3 regions of the Arthrobacter sp. KNU40 genome follow, and region 3 is predicted to be linked to each of the others. Evidence: predicted binding sites of a transcription regulator. Region 3 holds the regulator's gene; each other region holds the start of a gene.
What was found. The regulator HrcA, encoded in region 3, represses chaperone genes, less so after heat shock. The targets are predictions, from matches to a motif close to TTNGCACTCGNNNNNNNCGAGTGCNAA.
Positions count from the first base shown of each region.

Region 1: ACSKT0_RS10990 (Hsp20/alpha crystallin family protein) is a predicted target of HrcA. The motif match lies at 1,773-1,799, and genes of this name have one in related genera.
Region 2: ACSKT0_RS18215 (FmdB family zinc ribbon protein) is a predicted target of HrcA. The motif match lies at 4,092-4,118, and genes of this name have one in related genera.

Region 1 is NZ_CP195850.1:2,389,431-2,395,582, forward strand. It holds gene ACSKT0_RS10975 (hypothetical protein) at 1-171, opposite strand, end outside; gene ACSKT0_RS10980 (hypothetical protein) at 194-568, opposite strand; gene ACSKT0_RS10985 (J domain-containing protein) at 603-1,058, opposite strand; gene ACSKT0_RS10990 (Hsp20/alpha crystallin family protein) at 1,272-1,697, opposite strand; gene ACSKT0_RS10995 (MerR family transcriptional regulator) at 1,831-2,121, shown strand; gene ACSKT0_RS11000 (GntR family transcriptional regulator) at 2,441-3,133, opposite strand; gene ACSKT0_RS11005 (NAD-dependent succinate-semialdehyde dehydrogenase) at 3,173-4,627, opposite strand; gene ACSKT0_RS11010 (aspartate aminotransferase family protein) at 4,655-5,908, opposite strand; gene ACSKT0_RS11015 (FAD-dependent oxidoreductase) at 5,988-6,152, opposite strand, start outside.
Region 2 is NZ_CP195850.1:3,916,761-3,922,912, reverse strand. It holds gene ACSKT0_RS18230 (AAA family ATPase) at 1-2,586, shown strand, start outside; gene ACSKT0_RS18225 (hypothetical protein) at 2,596-2,841, shown strand; gene cpaB (Flp pilus assembly protein CpaB) at 2,847-3,665, opposite strand; gene ACSKT0_RS18215 (FmdB family zinc ribbon protein) at 3,766-4,029, opposite strand; gene ACSKT0_RS18210 (5-formyltetrahydrofolate cyclo-ligase) at 4,185-4,790, opposite strand; gene galU (UTP--glucose-1-phosphate uridylyltransferase GalU) at 4,908-5,813, shown strand; gene ACSKT0_RS18200 (GNAT family N-acetyltransferase) at 5,820-6,152, shown strand, end outside.
Region 3 is NZ_CP195850.1:2,630,621-2,636,772, forward strand. It holds gene ACSKT0_RS12125 (GerMN domain-containing protein) at 1-686, shown strand, start outside; gene ACSKT0_RS12130 (16S rRNA (uracil(1498)-N(3))-methyltransferase) at 718-1,494, opposite strand; gene dnaJ (molecular chaperone DnaJ) at 1,497-2,627, opposite strand; gene hrcA (heat-inducible transcriptional repressor HrcA) at 2,695-3,708, opposite strand; gene ACSKT0_RS12145 (DUF3097 domain-containing protein) at 3,890-4,747, shown strand; gene ACSKT0_RS12150 (DUF4870 domain-containing protein) at 4,850-5,263, shown strand; gene hemW (radical SAM family heme chaperone HemW) at 5,317-6,152, opposite strand, start outside.

The DNA of each region.
Region 1 (6,152 bases), 240 kb from region 3:
GGCGAGGCGCAGGGCGGTGCGGAAGGCGTGGTCGGGGAGGGGGATTTTGCGGTTCAGGGAGCACGAGCTGACGTAGAGCCCGTAGAGCGCGTCGGCGTTGATCCCCGAGTCGCTTGGGTCATCGTGAACAATGCATTCCTGGAGGAACTGGCTGATCTGTGGAGGGGTCATGGTGTGCTCCGGGGAACGGTTTTCAGGGTTGGGTTCCGTAGATGAATTCCTTGGCGTGTGCGACGGCTTTTCGGAAGGCGTCGTTGCGGAGGGTGGCTTGCCCGGGGTTTTTGGGGTCGGTTTCGAGGTAGTTTGTGTAGCCGGGCCGCAGGATCCAGATGTCGCCGGCCGGGGGTAGGTAGAACACGGCGAAGGAGCGGTGCTGGGGGTCTTCGGTCCAGATGGGGACGACCGCGACTGCGGCGCCGGTGTCCGGGTTGATCCATTGGGCCCGGGGGGTGGGTTGTTCGTGGGTTTCGGGGTCCAGGAACGGGGCTGTTCCTTTGCCCCACCGTTTTTCGAAGCGTTCGTAGAACGCGGGCATCAGTTGGTTGTCGTAGGGTCGCCAGGCACTCATGGGGGCTCCTTGGGCTGGTGTGGTTTTCCGGCTCTCAGCGCCTGATCTGCAGGATGAGCGTGTAGCGGGTTGGCGGATATGACGGTTGCCGGAGCGGCGTTCCCGGGGACCGTCGGGCGGGCGGCTCCCAGATGACCGGTCCGATCAGCAGCGCCGTGGCGGGAGGCAACTGCCTTGGGATCCGAACGGGGCCGGGGCGTTGCGGCGTGGCGTTCGCGGCTGGACGCGGGTGCTCCCGGTCGTAGGCGCCCCGCTTTTCCGGGTTGCCGAGGATGGCGTAGGCGGCCATGATGTCCCGGAGCTCCTGCAGCTCTTTTTGGGTCTTCGTCTCCGGTTCCGTCGGGCCGGGGCCGGTGGGGTGTTCGCGGGCCGCCCGGGTGTCGGGGTGCCGGCTGCGGATGAGCGTGCGGTAGGCGCGGGTCACCTCGCGTGCCGTGGCGGTGGGGGCGATCTGCAGGGTCTCGTAAAGGTCGGGGCCGTTGTTCCTCATGGTTGGCGGTGGTGTGTGTTTTGGATGCGGGGTGTTTCCGTGGGCGGGGATGGTCCCCGGCCTGTTCGGCCGGGGACCATCGTTGCGGGAGTCATCCTCGGGGCCTCATCCATCCGTGCGCTGGCTGCGCTGTGGCGTGGTCTGTGAACCCGACCGCCCTCTTTGCATGGTGGGCCGCTGTGGTGCTCCCGGTCCGGGAGGGTGCGCCGGCGGTCAGGCGTTGATTTCCTGGCGCTGTTTTCCGGTGGTTTCGATTTCGATGCGGCGCGGTTTTGCTTTTTCCGCGACCGGGATGCGCAGGGTCAGGACGCCGGCGTCGTAGTTTGCTTTGACGCCTTCGGTGTCCAGCGCGTCGCCGAGGATGAGCTGGCGGCTGAAGATGCCGCGGGGCCGTTCGGAGGCGATCAGTTCCGTGTCCTCGCCGACGGGGTCCGGGCGTTCGGCCTTGACGGTCAGGACGTTGCGTTCGACGTCGATGTCCACCGAGTCCACGTTGACTCCGGGCAGATCGAAGGCGACCACGAAGTCCTCGCCTTCCCGCCAGGCGTCCATGGGCATGGCCGCCGGCCGGGCTGTGGTGCCGAGTACCTGTTCGGCGAGCCGGTCGAGTTCACGGAAGGGGTCCGTTCGCATCAGCATGGTGTGTCACTCCTTGCAGATCGCAGTTTTTTGTTGTCAACCCAGCTGATCTATGGTGGCTGGTATATATTTCTTATAGCACTGCATATGGGTCAGGGCAAGCCTGATTTTCGAAGGATTTTGGAGGTGCCCGATGGGGCAGGCCGGGGACCGGGGGAGGGGCGTGTATGCGATTTCCGTTGCGGCCGCACTGGTGGGAACGGGTCAGCAGAACCTGCGCCTCTACGAACGCAAGGGCCTGCTGGAACCGGGCAGGACCCTGGGCGGGACCCGCCAGTACAGCGAGAACGACCTTGTGACCTTGCGGCGGATCGGGGAGCTTCTGGAATCGGGCTTGAACCTGGCCGGCATCCGGATGGTCCTGGTCCTGGAGGCCGACAACCGGCGCCTCGAGGCGGAACTCAAGTCCGCGAACGGCGCTTGAGGACCTCCGCGAGCTGGGCCGTCTCGATTAAATCGATCCTGAGGACGGCGTCGTCGCTGTCTGTGGGCATGGGGATTCAGTGCCGGATCAGGGCAGCGCGAAAGCGTCCAGCTGAGGCAGAGGGGAGTTTGAGGCTGGTGGCTTGCAGGGTCCCGAGCGTCACACCAAGCGGCACTCTCCCGGCCCACCGAGAGGCGTCCGGGGCCAAAGCGGGGTTGTCGTCACGCTGAGGACACGCAATATCTGGAACATTGAAGAGAAAAACTACGGGTCCAGTTCACTTGAACCGGGCCCGTAGTTTTTATGGAGCTAACAACATTTACGCGGTGACACCACTTGGCTGCCGTGTCGAAGTGAGGTCCTCGACGGCTTTCTGCATGTGCCGTTTTATGGCTTGCTGAAGTCCGCTCTGGTCGCGCCTCTCAAGAAGGTCCAGGATGTCTTGGTGCTCCTGCACCAGCACATCTATGCGGGGATACGCGACTTCCAGGCTGAGGATACACATGCGGGACTCCGCGGCGAGGGTCTCGTAAATCCGGATCAATCGCGTGTTTCCAGTGCCGGAAACGAAAGCGGTGTGGAATTGCATGTCGAGCCTGGCGATCGCCTGCCAGTCCGACGCCGCAACCTGCTTCGCCATGTTCTTGATGATCCCCTTGAGCTCTCGACAGGTGTCCGTGACCTGGTCCGGACCGGAATGGAGGAGAGTGTTGGCGGCGGCCAGTTCCACTGCCTCGCGTACGGCGTAGATCTCTTTGATGTCTTCGTTTGAAAGCTCCAACACAAAAACGCCGCGGTTACGCTTGCTCACCAGGATGCCTTCCTGGCATAAGCGCTGCAGAGCTTCCCTGAGGGGCCCCCTTGAGGTGTTGAGCTGGCTCGCCAAGGCAGATTCGTTCACCTGCTGACCGGGGCTGAAAGCCCCTTGGACGATGAGCTCTCGGAGTTGGTCAGCGATCAGCTGCGCCGTGGGCCGGCCCTCCAATACGAACATTCGCTCCGGTGCCGCCATTGACATCCCCTCATTTCATACTTCAGCAAGTTGAATCTACTAGACCGCTATCGCGGTGTACTTGTATTCCAGGAATTCTTCGATCCCGATCTTTCCGCCTTCGCGTCCCAGGCCTGACTGTTTGACGCCTCCGAAAGGAGCGGCGGGATTGGACACGATGCCGGTGTTGAGGCCGACCATTCCGACCTCCAGTTCCGCTGAGAACCGCATGGCCTTGTCCATGCTTTCAGTGAACACGTAGCCCACCAGGCCCCATGCGGTGTCGTTGGCCATGCGCAGTACTTCGTCCTCACTGTCGAAGGGCGTAATGGCTGCAACCGGGCCGAATATCTCCGTGGTCATCAGGTCGGATTCCAGCGCCACATCCGTCAGGACAGTGGGGGAGTAGAAGTAGCCGGGACCCTCCGGGCGGCTTCCGCCAGTAAGCACCCGGGCACCCTTGGACACAGCGTCGGCAACGAGTGACTCCACCTTGTCCAACCCTGACTGTTCGATGAGCGGGCCGACTTCTGTTCCTGCCAAAGCGCCGTTGCCCACCTGCAATTCTGACATCTTTTTGGAGAACTTCTCGCCAAACTCCTCTGCAACGGAGCGGTGGACGAAGAAGCGGTTTGCGGCCGTGCAGGCTTCGCCCATGTTCCGCATCTTTGCCTTCATGGCTCCATCCACCGCCTTCTCGATGTCGGCATCGGCGAGCACAATGAACGGTGCGTTCCCGCCGAGCTCCATGGAGGAGCGCATGACGTTGTCCGCGGCCTGCCTCAGGAGGATTTTGCCCACCTCGGTGGAACCGGTGAAGCTGATCTTGCGGGCGATTCCGCTGTCCGTCCACGTTCGTACGACGGCGGAAGCGCTCGACGTCGTCACGACGTTCAGCACGCCGTCAGGAAGTCCGGCTTCGCGGAAGATCTCCACCAGGGCCAGGGAGGTCAACGGCGTCAGCTCGGCCGGCTTGAACACCATGGTGCACCCCGCGGCAACTGCGGGGGCGATCTTGCGCGCTCCCATGGCGAGCGGAAAGTTCCAAGGCGTGACCAATATCGAGGGCCCGACGGGTTCCTTGGTGATGAGGATGCGCGTATGTCCGTCCACGGAGGTGGTGCTGTCACCGCCGATCCTCACGGCTTCTTCCGAGAACCAGCGAAGGAACTCGGCGCCATAGGCTACTTCGCCCTTCGCTTCGGCGAGGGGTTTTCCCATTTCGGCGGTCATGATCGACGCGAGCCGGTCGGTGTTGGCAATGACAAGATCGAAGGCACGCCGCAGGATGTCGGCCCGTTGGCGTGGCGTGGATTTGCTCCACTGTGCCTGTGCGCGACCTGCGGCCTCGATGGCCAAGGCGGCGTCTTCGGGACCGCCGTCGGCAACGTGGGCAATGACTTCGTTCGTGGCCGGGTTCTCTACCGGGAAGGTGGCTCCGCCAGCAGCGCTTTGCCACGTTCCGTCAATGAACAAGAGTGTCTGGAGAGTGGTGGGATCGAAGGAGAGGTTCATGTTCGCTCTTTCAGTGATCAGGGGGGACTAGGAAGCGGCCGACTTGAGCGCCTGCGTGAATTTGGACAGACCCGTCTGGATTTCATCGCTGCTGACGTTAAGGGCGGGGATGAGACGGATGACGTTGCCATGCGGGCCGCAGGTGAGGAGCAGGAGCTCTTCCTTGATGGCGGCCTGCTGGACCGCGAGTGCAGCTGCCGCATCTGGAACGTTGCCTTCGGCGGTGAATTCGACGCCCTGCATGAGGCCCCGTCCGCGCACGTTTCCGATTCCCGTGAATTCCGCCTGCAGTGTGTCCAACCCTGCCCGCAGCTCATCGCCGCGGAGCAAGGCATTTTCCACGAGGTTTTCCCGCCGAATGACGCCCAAGGTGGCGACGCCGGCTGCCGCCGCAACCGCGTTTCCTCCATAGGTACCGCCTTGGGAGCCTGGCCACGCCTTGGCCATCAAATCCGCCGACGCGGCAATTGCCGAAATCGGGAAGCCGCTTGCGAGGCCCTTTGCAGTGATGACCACGTCGGGGCATATCCCGGCCCAGTCGTGCCCCCAGAACTTGCCCGTCCGGCCGACGCCTGCCTGGACCTCATCGAGGATGAGCACGATCCCGTGCCGGTCCGCCCGTTCCCGAAGTCCTTGGAGGAAGGCGACCGGCGTCGGGATGTATCCGCCGTCACCGAGGACAGGTTCGATGATGAAGCCTGCCGTATCAGCCGGGGTGCTGACGGTCAGAAGGAGGTGGTCCAGTTCCTTCAAGGCAAACTCGACAGCCGTGGCTTCGTCCCATCCGTAGCGGTACCAGTGCGGGAAGGGAGCTATGTGCACCCCGCCCATCAAAGGAGAGAATCCTGAGCGGAACTTGGTTCCGGCGGTGGTCAAGGACGCTGCTGCCACCGTCCGCCCATGAAAGCCTCCCTGGAAGGAGATGATGTTGGGGCGGCCGGTTGCCATGCGGGCCAAGCGGATTGATGCTTCCACGGCTTCAGATCCGGACGTCGCGTAGAAGACACTGTCCAATCCCTCAGGCAATACGGTGCCAAGCAGCTCCGTGAGCTCCAGCAAGGGCTTGTGCATCACGGTCGTGTACTGGGCGTGGACAATTTTGCCCACCTGCTCGCGGGCTGCAGCCACCACATCCGGGTGGCAATGGCCAGTGCTGGTGACACCAATCCCGGTGGTGAAATCGAGGTACTTCTTGCCGTCGGTCGCGTGGATCCAGCTCCCGGACGCGTAATCGACGACGACAGGGGTCGCCTGCTTCAGGATGGGGCTAAGTGCTGCCATGGCTTCATACTTTCTTAGTAACTGTAGATTGTCAACAATACGCGATCTTGAGTTCACCCAGGGAACCCACAGGAAGGCGCTAGATCTTCTCGAACCTCTGCGGCCGAACGAAGTCGAGGCCGTCAAACCAGCGCTTGCCAAGGGCTTCGCTGGCTGCGATCTCTCCGTATCCGGAAGCCATTTTGAACCCGGCACCGGAGAAACCAGTGGCGGCGTAGATCCTGCTGGAATTGTGGAGGAAACC
Region 2 (6,152 bases), 1.3 Mb from region 3:
ACGGTGCGCTTGAAGCGCAGCGTGCTGGACAATATCAAAGACCGGGCTGAGCTGGCTGAACGATTGCGACGCGCTGCCGAGCTTGGCAGCTTCAGCCGTGCATCCACGTCTAGCCCCTGGTACGGCGCGCGTCTGGTCACGCGCAAGGAGACCGAGGAAGCCCAGCAACTGGCCAGTAGTGCCGCCGAACAACTTCCCCGGCTGCGGGATCGGATGAACCAGGTTGCGGAGCACTCCGAAATCCGGCTTGGGGCGAACTTCGCCGAATGGGGCGCGCAGCTTGAGCTCCTGATGGCGGTGCGGGAAAGCCTGGACAAATTCACCCCAGATATTTTTGACCGGCCGGTCCACGATCTGATTTCGGCTACCGCTACCTCCGCTTGGCGGCGAGAGCGGGGAGTCGAGATGCCCTCGATGCAGCGCTCCCGCTTGCGTCGCGTGGCGAAGGAATATGTCCGCCCCGGTGTCCACATTGCAGATCTGCACAGCTCCTTGGCGCTCGTTCAGGAACAGCGGGCACTGTGGGCCCAGTACGCGACCAGCCAACGCCATCCGGCAGTGCCCTCCGGACTTGCGGACCTCGGCGCCAGCTACCGTGAACTGGACCGGGATCTGCGCCGTCTGGGCGATTGCCTCAAACACACGGCCGGTGGCGGCGACCTCCACGCGACACGTTACGAAGGTCTCATGGACCGTCTTGAGCGCCTTGTGGCGGACACGGGGACCCTTGAGACGCTCCCGGAGCGCACGCTTCTGGTCGAGAATATGCGCGAGCACGGACTCGCCGAGCTTCTTGCTGACCTGGCTGAACGCGAAGTGCCTGCCGAATCCGTTGCCGCGGAACTTGACCTCGCCTGGTGGCAGTCTGCCCTGGAAGCGATGATCAGCGGTGACGACTATCTCGCGATGTCCGACGGCGATTCCCTCCGCCGTCTCGAAGCGGAGTACCGCCTGGCTGACCACGCGCACATCGCCAGCGGAGCCGCCCGGCTCCGGTGGAAACTCGCCGAAATGTGGCGGGCTGGAATTGCTGAACATCCCCGCCAATCGGAACTCCTCCGGAACCTGATCAAGGATGGCCGCGTTACCCTGTCGGCGCTTAGCGCCCAGGCGCCCGTCCTTGTCTCCCGCTTGGTTCCCGTGTGGTCCATCAGTCCGTACCTGCTGACCAGCCTCTTGCCGGCAGAGCAGAAATTCGATGCGGTGGTGATTCTCGACGCCGAGAGCACATCCTTGCAGGCCGTGCTGCCGGCCATCGCCCGAGCCCAGCAAGTTGTTGCCTTTGGCGACGCGAAGATCGGCAATGCCCGCACTTTCAGCGTTGCGGTGGAGCCACCCATGGCCGGTGCCGCAAGCCAGGACACAGTGGACAGTGCGTTCAGTGCTTTGGCCCGTGTCCTGCCCACGTGGCAGTTGAACTGGGTGTATCGGGCGGTTGACGAGGATCTGGTGCTCCAGTTGAGCAAGAACTACTACAACGGCGGTCTGCGTCGGCTGCCGGACGGGCAATCCGTGACGGGGCTGGACCGCTCGGTAGTAGTTGAATACATCCCGGATGGCACCGGCTTGCCGGGGGCCGATCACGAAGGTGTTGAATCGGTCGCCGCCGAAGTGAACCGCGTTGTTGACCTGGTGTTTCAACATGCCAGCCTTCGGCCGCGGACCTCGCTCGCCGTGGTCACCGCAAGCCTTCGCCATGCGGCAAGGATCGGCGAAGCCATCAGGCTCCAGCTTCCTAACTATCCGCTTTTGTCGGGTTTCTTCAACGCCGGCGCGGAGTCTTTTCGCGTCGTGGATTTGGAGCGCGCACAGGGACTGGTCCGCGACCACATCATCTTCTCCTTGGGCTTCGGGCGCACTCCGCATGGCCGGGCGCTGCACAGTTTCGGGCCCCTCTCCGTCGAGGGCGGGCGAAACAAGTTTGCCTTGGCAATGACCCGTTCCCGGAGATCGTTGCACGTCCTGAGCTGCTTCCGTCCGGAGGACCTCGATCTGGACCGGTTGGCTCACGGCGCCGTTGATTTCCATGAACTCCTTGACCGTGAACTGTCTGGGAATTCGGAACTGGGGACACCTGCCACCAGGGCTGCTGCCAGCGAGCAAGCGCTCGGAGAGGATCCGTTGGTGGCGGATCTGGGCGAGCGACTCCGTGCCCGTGGAGCCCGGGTGTGGCACCACTATGACGGAGCCTTGGACATTGCCGCGGCAGCCGACCCCGTGCACACCATAGGCCGTGATGACACTGAAATGCCCACCCCGGTGGCCATTGAATCGGATGGCACGCAACGATACCGCCGCATGAGCGTCAGGGAGCGCAGCCGGCTGCGGCCCCAATTGCTGGAACGACTTGGCTGGCGTTACATGTCCTTGTGGACCATTGAAGTATTCACTGATCCTTCGTCCTGCGCTGACCGCATCGGGTCCTACTTGGGTCTGGAGAAGCCGGTAGCACCCTCGTACGGTGCAGTCCAGGATGGATTCCTCGACATTGATGTTGAACAATTGGAACTGAACACTCAGGCGGAGCCGGCCGCGGCCGGACCCGGCAGTACGGAAGGCCCTGGCTCGGGACCGGCGATCCCCTAAGGAAGCGCAATGGCGGAAAGCAAAAGCACTCAATCCAAGCACCCTGCGGACGCCAGCGCCGATGCGGTAGGCGCTGACATCGAGTTGGACGAGCTGGAGAAAACAAAAGTGAAGCCCGCGCCCGAGCGGAAGCAGGCAGGAGAAAGCATTCTGCCCAAGAAAGCCTCCGAGGACGATCCGCGTCGCTGGGGTGATGAGCCTGGCTACGACCACGACGCCTGGCTGAAGGAACAAAGGCCCCCGCACTGGGGCTGAATATTTCATGGCCGGTTGTCAGAGGGATTGACCAGGACAAAGAATAGTTTCCCGCGAGTGGAAGCTCCGGCGAGGATTTCGGCCTGTTGCGGATTGGCGGCGACAACCACAAGGCCGTCCGCCTCGTTCGTGCCCAACCATTGGTTCGCTTTGCCTCCTTGCGCGGATGTCCACAAAACCGGGACCGCCGATGCCAAGAGTTCGGATTTCTTGCCGGGCCCTTCAAGTCCATCTGCTGCGGTGAGCACAACGTTGACCAACTGGCCGGGCGAGATGAGCTGAATTGAAGCGGGATCGGCCATGCGAAGTGGAACGGCCGCCGTCGCGGGTGCGGTCCCGGTCAGCAGGCCCGGTCCCAGGAGTTGGGCGTCTGTGGGGATCTGCCCCTTCTGCAGCGGCGAGGCAAGCTGCTTTCCGCCGTATCCGGTTCGCGGGGTGAGTGCCCCGGCTGGAATTCCATCAGGAAGGACATCGAGGGGTTTGAGGTCGGTATCCGTCAAAGTGGACCCGGCGGGAAGATCCCGCGCGGCGGCCAGGACCGTGGCTCGTCGCTCCGAAGCTGGAGTCAGCTGATGGACTGCGATCCCTGCGGCCACGCATAGCAGGAGGGCCACGACGAGGCGGCGGTTGCGGTTTAACCAGCTACCGAAGCTGCGGTGTTTGGATGGTCCCGTGGTAGCGCCCCGATGCCCGCCAGCCCTGGAGGGAAGAGCCTGTAGACGGCGGGTTCGGGCCCTGTTGATCGGTGCGAGCAGTCTATCGCGCGGCAGCGACAATGATCCGGCGGACATGGGGTCCGTGGGTACGTTCGGGGTTGCGGGCATGGTGCCACGCTAACCGGGCACGCAGGCCCGCGGCAGGGCTTTATTGAGCTATGTGGAACGTTGAGCTATGTGGAAAACCGGGAGCAGCTGGAAATCGCAATCAGCTCGCGGCAGCCGCCGGAACCGACGCTGGAGCCGGAGGCGCAGCTGGTGCGGCGGGAGCGGCCGAAACGGTGCTTCCCTTGGAGTCCCGGGAGTCGGTGCGGTAGAAGCCCGATCCCTTGAAGACGACGCCCACGCTGTTGAACTTCTTACGCAACGACCCTTGGCATTCAGGGCAGTCGGACAGGGAGCTGTCCGTGAACGACTGAACGATGTCAAAGGCATGTCCGCAGTCTTTGCAGGCATAGGCATATGTGGGCACTGGTGATCCTCCTCCGGGACGAACTACAGGTCCAGTGCTGCCAAGGCGGATTGTTCCGTCCATTAGCAGTCCCAGGGCCTGAGTGCCAATTCTATCATCCGGAGTCGGGGCCGCCACCACAAAATGTGGCGGAGAAGACAGGTCGGAAGCCCCGATCAATCGGCCGGAACCAGCCGGACGATCCTGTAGGGGGTAAGTGCCTCCGCCACGGGCTTGTCGAACGGTTCTGCCGGGATCGTCCCCGAGGCCAGCACTTCGTGGTCATATACGACGGCGACAGTCGGCGGACGCTGCGCGTCGGCGTCGAGCTTGTCGAGGAGCCGATCGTAGTAACCGCCCCCTTGGCCGATACGGTTTCCGTCTTCATCGACGGCGGTGGCCGGGAGGAAGATTCCAGTGGCATCCCTGATGACGTCGCTGTCGAATCGTTCGCCCACCGGCTCGTCAATCGGTGCGTACTTTGAGCGGACAAAGACCGTATCCGGTGTCCAATAGACCCAGCTCAGACGCCGTTCCGGTTCACAGACGGGAAGAAGGATCCTGTGGCCGGCGGCGTGGAGTGCCGCAAGCAAGGGCATTGTCGGCGGCTCGGCGGCTACTCCGACATAGGCCGCAAAAGTCGACGGTTTTCCCCGGGCAACCGAATCCGCCCATGAGAGGCCACCGAGGGCGATCCCCGTTCCGGCGTCGGCGCGCTGTTGCCGGGTCAATGTCAGCCGGCGCTTGCGGTGGTCCCGCCGGATTTCGTCTTTCAAAGTCATTTTTGCTCCAGTTCACGCTGCTTTGCGGCTCGATGACGGGGAAGAAACAGTGGAGTCCCTACTATCCAAACAGGTTTCTTTTGCCCAATGTCCAGCTCCTTCCGTTAGATTAGTCCGGTGACTTCCAACAACTGCACCGTCCGCAAGGCCGTTATCCCCGTTGCCGGACTCGGCACCAGGTTCCTGCCTGCTACCAAAGCCATGCCCAAAGAGATGCTCCCGGTAGTCGACAAGCCGGCCATCCAATATGTCGTTGAAGAAGCCGTGAGCGTGGGACTCAACGACGTCCTCATGATCACAGGCCGCAACAAACGTGCGTTGGAGGATCACTTCGACCGGGTACCGGCTTTGGAAGCGACCCTCGAGGCCAAGGGTGACACCACCAAGCTGGACTCGGTGCAGGCTACCAGTAACCTCGGCGACATCCACTACGTCCGCCAGGGCGACCCCAAGGGGCTGGGACACGCAGTGTTGCGTGCAAAGCAGCACGTCGGGTACGAACCTTTTGCCGTTCTTCTCGGTGACGACCTTATCGACGCCCGGGACACACTCCTGAGCGACATGATCGAGGTCCAGCACAAAACCGGTGGCTCCGTTGTGGCCCTCATCGAGGTCGAGCCCTCCCAGATCAGCGCCTACGGTTGCGCGGACATTGAAGATATCGGCGAGGACGGCTACGTCCGCATCAAGCAACTTGTGGAAAAGCCTGCTGTTGATGAAGCTCCGTCCAACTTGGCCGTGATCGGGCGCTACGTGCTCCACCCCTCGGTTTTCGACGTTCTCGAGAAAACCGAACCGGGCCGTGGGGGAGAGATCCAGCTGACGGATGCGCTTCAAGTACTCGCTGCGGGAGACGGCGAAGGTAGCGGCGTCTACGGAGTGGTCTTCCGCGGCCGTCGGTACGATACCGGGGATAAGCTCAGCTACCTCAAAGCCTGCGTCCAGCTTGCGTGCGACAGTGAAGACCTCGGGCCTGGCCTGCGTGAGTGGTTGCCTGGCTTTACCGCCGGCCTCAGCAAGTAGCTGCCAGTGTGGGGGTCGGCCATTTGGCCGGTGACGCTGGAGAGCGGCGACCTCATCTTGCGTCCCATTCATTTCCGGGACAAGAAGGAGTGGACCGAGGTCCGCTCACGCAATAGTGAGTGGCTGGCGCCTTGGGAAGCCTCCAACCCGGCCCCTGGCGGTCGCCTGCCGAACTACCGGCAGATGGTGGCTTCCCTTAACGCGCAGGCTCGGCAGGCCAGCGCCCTTCCGTTTGTGATCACGGAGCGGATTCCAGGGTTCCCGGAGCCCAGGATCGTCGGGCAGCTGACGGTCTCTTCGATTATGTGGGGATCGGCGATGACGGCAACCCTTGGCTAT
Region 3 (6,152 bases):
TGTACCGCGAATTCCGTGACAACCCTGGCAACGAGAACCCCATCACCACGGCCCTGCGGATCATGATGTCCCAGAAGCCGTTGGATCACGATTTCTTCACGCCGTGGCAGAACCCAGGCAGCCTGGCGACCTCGATTTCCGGTAAGAACGTCGTCACTGTCGATGTTTCCCGCGACGCGTTCAATTCCAATCTCGACGCCGGGATGGCACAGCGTGCGGTCCAGGAACTCGTCTATACCGCCACCGCAGCGGCCGCGAGTTCAGGACTGATCGATTCAGGACAGCAGATCAAGGTGACCATCCTGGTGGACGGGCACACGGACTACATGGCATTCGGTCAGGTCAAACTAGGCGATCCGATGGTCCGCGACGCATCCATGGTGGCACCGGTGTGGATCATCGACCCGCAAGAGGATCTGACCTTGCCTGCCGGTCCGGTCAAGTTCAACGGCCGGAGCACAGACCCCTCGAAGAAACTGCATTGGCAAATCCTTCGCGAGAACTCAAACGGCGACAAGTCCTCCTACCTCGCCGGGCAGACCACTGCATCTGCCGTTCCCGGACAAGGTGGAGCCTTCAGCCTCACCGTGGGGCTCGGAGCGGGCCGCTATGAATTGCGGGTTTCCTTGGTAGGACCCAACGACGCCGACGTCGCGACGGATACCCGTACTTTCAGCGTTCGCTGAGCGAGCGCTGATCCAGGACGAGCGCTGCGGGCTACCAGCGCCCCAGAATGTCACTGGCGAGCACGACGGCTGCGGGTCCCGCCGTCGACGAGCGAAGCACGTGGTGGCCCAGGAGCGCGGTGACCGCGCCGACGTCGCTGAGCTTCGTCACTTCGCGCGGTGAAATGCCACCCTCCGGGCCGACGATGAGCAGGACTTCGCGACCCGCCCCGGTTTCCGCGTCGGAAACCTCGGCCTGCCACTTCTGCAGGACATCCCGCAGCGGACGTTTCGCGTCCTCATGCAGGATGATCGCCAAGTCGGCCGCGGCAACCGCCGCAGCCAGGCCGGAGCCGTCGACGGCGGCACGCACCTCGGGAATCCACGCGCGCCGCGCCTGCTTGGCGGCTGCCGTGGCGACGGACTGCCACTTCGCGTGGGACTTGGCCGCCCTGTCACCCTTCCAACGGACGATGGAACGCTCGGCCTGCCAGGGCACGACGGCGTCGATCCCGAGTTCCGTTGCCGTCTCGACGGCAAGTTCGTCCCTGTCGCCCTTCGCGAGGGCCTGGACCAATACGAGCCGCACGGTTGGTTGGTGCTCCTCCTGGACGGCGGTGGCAAGGACTGTCAGGGTTCCGTGCCCGGATTCGGTCACGGTGCCCGTGAGCCGTTTTCCGGCACCGTCGGCAATATCGACGGCTTCGCCGACTTCCAGGCGCTTGACGGTGACAGCATGCCTGGCTTCGGCGCCGTCGAGCACAAAAGTGTCTCCAGGGCCGAGCCCGTCAAGCGTTCCGGCTGCTGCGAAGAATACGGGGTTGCTCACCGCTATAGGTTACCGAGCTTGTCCCGCAGCTTCGCGAACATACCGCCGCTGGCCACAAGCTTGCCTTCGGTGAACTGCTCTCCGCGCAATTTTGCCAGTTGGCGAAGCAGGTCTTCCTGTGCGGCGTCGAGCTTGCCGGGCGTCTCAACGTGCAGGTGCACCTTGAGGTCTCCCCTGCCGTAGCCGCGGAGATGGGTGACGCCGAGTCCACGCAGGGTGATGACTTCGCCGGACTGCGTGCCGGACTTGACGTCAATCTCCTGGGGACCGTCGAAAGTCTCAAGCTGCAGCTCAGTACCCAGTGCCGCGGCAGTCATGGGAACGCTCAGCGTGGCGTGAAGGTCGTCGCCTTCGCGGATGTAGGTGGAGTCACTGTTGACCCGGATCTCCACGTAGAGGTCACCGGGAGGACCGCCCGCAGGACCTGCTTCGCCTTGCGACGACAGCTGGATGCGGGTCCCGGTAGCGACGCCGCCGGGCACCTTGACGGTCAGTGAACGGCGGCTGCGGATGCGGCCCTGGCCGTTGCACTCATTGCAAGGATCCTTGATGATCGAGCCGAAACCTTCGCACGATCCACACGGTGCGGCTGTCATGACCTGGCCGAGGATCGAGCGTACAGCCCGCTGGACCTGGCCCGAGCCGCCACAGATGTCGCAGCGCTCCGGGTGGGTGCCCGGACGGCAGCATGAGCCTTCGCACGTGGGACAGATGACAGCGGTGTCCACCTCAAGCTTCTTGTTGACACCAAACACGGCCTCACGCAAGTCGATGCGAACGCTGATCAGGGCGTCCTGCCCGCGGCGCATACGTGATGCGGGGCCTTGCATGCCGCCGCCTCCTCCGCCGAAGAAGGTATCGAAGATGTCCTGGAAGGCGAATCCCTGGCCCGCGTATCCTCCGCCGAAACCGTTGTCGGTCCCGTTCTCGTTGCCAGTTGCGTCGTAGACACGGCGCTTCTGGGGGTCGGAGAGGACCTCGTAAGCGTGGGTCACCGCCTTGAATTCCTCGGCTGCGCCGGCCCCGGGGTTCACATCGGGGTGCAGCTTACGTGCGAGTTTGCGGTAGGCCTTTTTGATCTCCTCGCCGGTTGCTTCCGGCGAGACGCCCAGAACGTCATAGTGACTGCTCAAAGTCGGTATCTCTTCCTTGTTTACGGTTCCACTGCGTTTCTTGCGAGGCGCCCTCCAGCCGAGGCTGTCAGCCGCCCAGAATGCGGGAAAGGTAGCGTGCGACGGCACGGACGGCCGCCATGGTGTTGGGGTAGTCCATGCGGGTGGGTCCAAGAATGCCGATCTTGGCGCTGCTGCCCGGACCGTAGCCCGTGGCAACCACCGAAGCCTCCGAGAGGCCGTCATAGGGGTTTTCGCGGCCGATGCTCACCGTGACGCCGCGGGGGTCTTCCGCCATATCCGACAACAGCCGCAACATGACCACCTGCTCCTCAAGCGCTTCGAGGACCGGACCGATGCTCAGCGGGAAGTCCACGTTGGAGCGGGCCAGGTTGGCCGTGCCTGCCATGACCATGCGCTCGTCGCGGCTCCGCTCGGCAAGCCTTTCCAGGCCATGGGCAAGGGCGCCTGCAAGGTTGCGAAGCGTCGGCGGGCACAAGGCAACCACCGAAGGCAGGACTTGCGGCATGAGGTCGAGCTGGGAGCCGGCAATGCTTCCAAGGAACCGCGCGCGCAAGGCCATGAGCTCTTCGTCGGTGGCGTCCGTCGCTGCGTGCACAACGCCCTGTTCCACCTTGCCAGAATCGGCGATCAATACCACCAAGACCTGACGCGGTGCCAAAAGGACAAACTCAATGTGCCGGACACGCGCGCGGCTCAGGTGCGGGTACTGGACGACGGCGACCTGGTTGGTCAGTTGGGAGAGGAGCCGGACAGTGCGCTCAAGGATGTCCTCAACGTCGTCGGGTCCCTCAAGCAAGGAATGGATAGCCCGGCGCTCGGCAGCCGAAAGCGGCTTGACCTCGGAGATGCGGTCGACGAACAGGCGGTAGCCTTTGTCCGTTGGAATGCGGCCGGCACTCGTGTGCGGCGCGGCAATGAGGCCTTCTTCTTCAAGAAGTGCCATGTCATTGCGGATGGTGGCGCTCGACACTCCCAAATGGTGCCGTTCGACCAAGGCTTTGGAGCCGACGGGCTCGCGGGAGTGAACGTAGTCCTCCACGATGGCGCGTAACACTTCAAGCTTGCGTGGTTCGCTCACTGCCCACCTCCAATCAACATTTCAACAATTAGCACTCAACATGCCCAAGTGCTAACAAGTCTAGTATGAGCCACCTCGTTGTTAGCATTGGTACCGCTCGCGGCGAACATGATTCCCGCGAGGCCGTGGGTAATGCCACGGACCGTCAACGATCCCCCTAGCGCAAAGTGGTGTGAAGACCGTGTCTTACGACAATTGGGGCCCGCAAGACCTCACCTCGTCTGCCAAACGGCAACTGCCTGAGGTGCCCGTTGAACGCGGGATGGTTCTCGAGGACGTGCAGTCCGGTTGGGTCGGGGCCGTGACCAGGGTGGAGAAGTCCGGGGGCATGCACATTGTGGTGCTTGAGGATCGGCGGGGAAAGGCCAAATCGTTCCGGCTCGGATTCGGATTCCTCCTGGAGGGACAAGCAGTGAAGCTCGTGCCGCCGGCTCCACGCGCCGCGTCCGCCAAGGCCGCGGCGCAAGCAGGCAGGACGGCATCGGGATCCGTCCGCGTCGCCGGGCAGCGGGCCCAAGTCGCCAAGGCGAGCCGGATCTGGGTGGAAGGCAAGCACGACGCCGAACTCGTGGAAAAGGTGTGGGGAGATGATCTCCGGGTGGAGGGCATCGTCGTCGAGCCCTTGCACGGCGTGGACGATCTCAAGGCCGCCATCGCCGGGTTCTCCCCCGGCCCGGGCCGCCGGCTCGGAATCCTCGTGGACCACTTGGTACCGGATTCGAAGGAGTCGCGGATTGCTGCCGAAGCCATGACGCTGCCGGGCGCCGCGGGAAACGTCCTGATCGTGGGACATCCCTACGTGGACGTCTGGCAGGCAATCCGGCCCAAGGTGTTGGGGATCGAGCAATGGCCAACCATCGCGCGCGGCACGGATTGGAAGACCGGCATCCTGAGGTCCTTCGGCTGGCCGCATGAGACGGCCGAAGATGTCGGGCTGGGTTGGCAAAAGCTTCTTGGCGCCGTCCACAGCTACGCCGATTTGGAGCCCTCGTTGCTGGGCCGCGTGGAAGAAGTGATCGATTTCCTGACTGTTCCGTGACGATTGCGCGCCCCGGGCAGAGGAGTTGGTCGGCTGATCGCGTGCCGAGCAAGTATTCTGGGACAGCAACACTGCACCGATTGATACTCGAAGGAAGATACTTTGGCAGACAACGCTCCTGACGATCGGGATGGCACCTCGGGCCAGTCCCAGTACCACGGCGTTCCTGCCAACGCGCTGCCCTTGACCGCCTCGGAAGACCGGCAGTGGGCAACACTGGCACATTTCGGCGGGATCCTTGGCTGCGTTCCTTCGCTTCTGATCTACCTGATCTTCCGCGAACGTGGCCCCTTCACGGCACAGGAATCCAAGGAAGCGCTCAACTTCACTTTGCCTCCGACGATTGCCGCAGTGCTCGCCAACGTCCTTGTCTTGCTCCCGGTGGTGGGAAACCTGTTCGCTGTCCTTGCCACGGCGATCTGGGTGGCCGTGACCTGCTTCTCGGTGTCAGCCGGAATCCGCGTCAACCACGGACAACCGCACCGCTACCGCTTCAACCTGCGCTGGATCAAGTAGCCGGTCTTCGCGGGTCCGTACGCAACTCCCGCGCCAACCGCTAGCGCCTGCCGCTAGTCCGGAAGGATCCGGCGGACCACGGCGTCCGCGAGTAGCCGGCCCTTGAGAGTCAGGACCAGCCGTCCTTGGAAGGCCGCACCAGGCTCAACCAGTCCGTCGGCAATGAGGCCTGCGACGGCGTGGCGGCCCACCTTGTCGAGCGCGTCAACTTGAAGCCCTGTGCCGAGCCGAGCCTCCAGCATGATGCGTTCCACTTCCCGGGTTCCGGCGTCGAGCGTTTCACGTCCAGCGGCCGGAGACACCCCGCTGCCGAGCCTGTTGGCATAGGCTGTGGGGTGTTTGACGTTCCACCAGCGGACGCCGCCCATGTGGGAATGCGCACCGGGTCCGATGCCCCACCAATCGTCTCCCCGCCAATAGGCTAGGTTGTGTTTGCACGCCTGTTCGGGAGTGCGGGACCAATTGCTGACCTCGTACCAGTCCAGACCGGCGGCGCTGATCAGCTGATCGGCGAGTTCGTACTTGGCGGCGTGGTCGTCGTCGTCGATGCCGGGAACTTCTCCGCGCCGGATCTGCGCCGCCAGCTTGGTGCCTTCTTCCACGATCAGCGCATAGGCACTGATGTGGTCCGGACCGTAGGACAACGCTGTCTCGAGGGAGGTCCGCCAATCAGCCATGGACTCGCCGGGAGTCCCATAGATGAGATCGAGGCTCACCGCAAGGCCGGCGTCGCGCGCCCATTGGACCACCAAGGGGACCCGGCTGGGAGTGTGTGTACGGTCCAGGACCTTGAGGACGTGAGGGACCGCCGACTGCATGCCGAAGGAAATCCGGGTAAAGCCGGCGTCTGCGAGCAGCTGGAGGGACTCGGGCGTCACAGAGTCCGGGT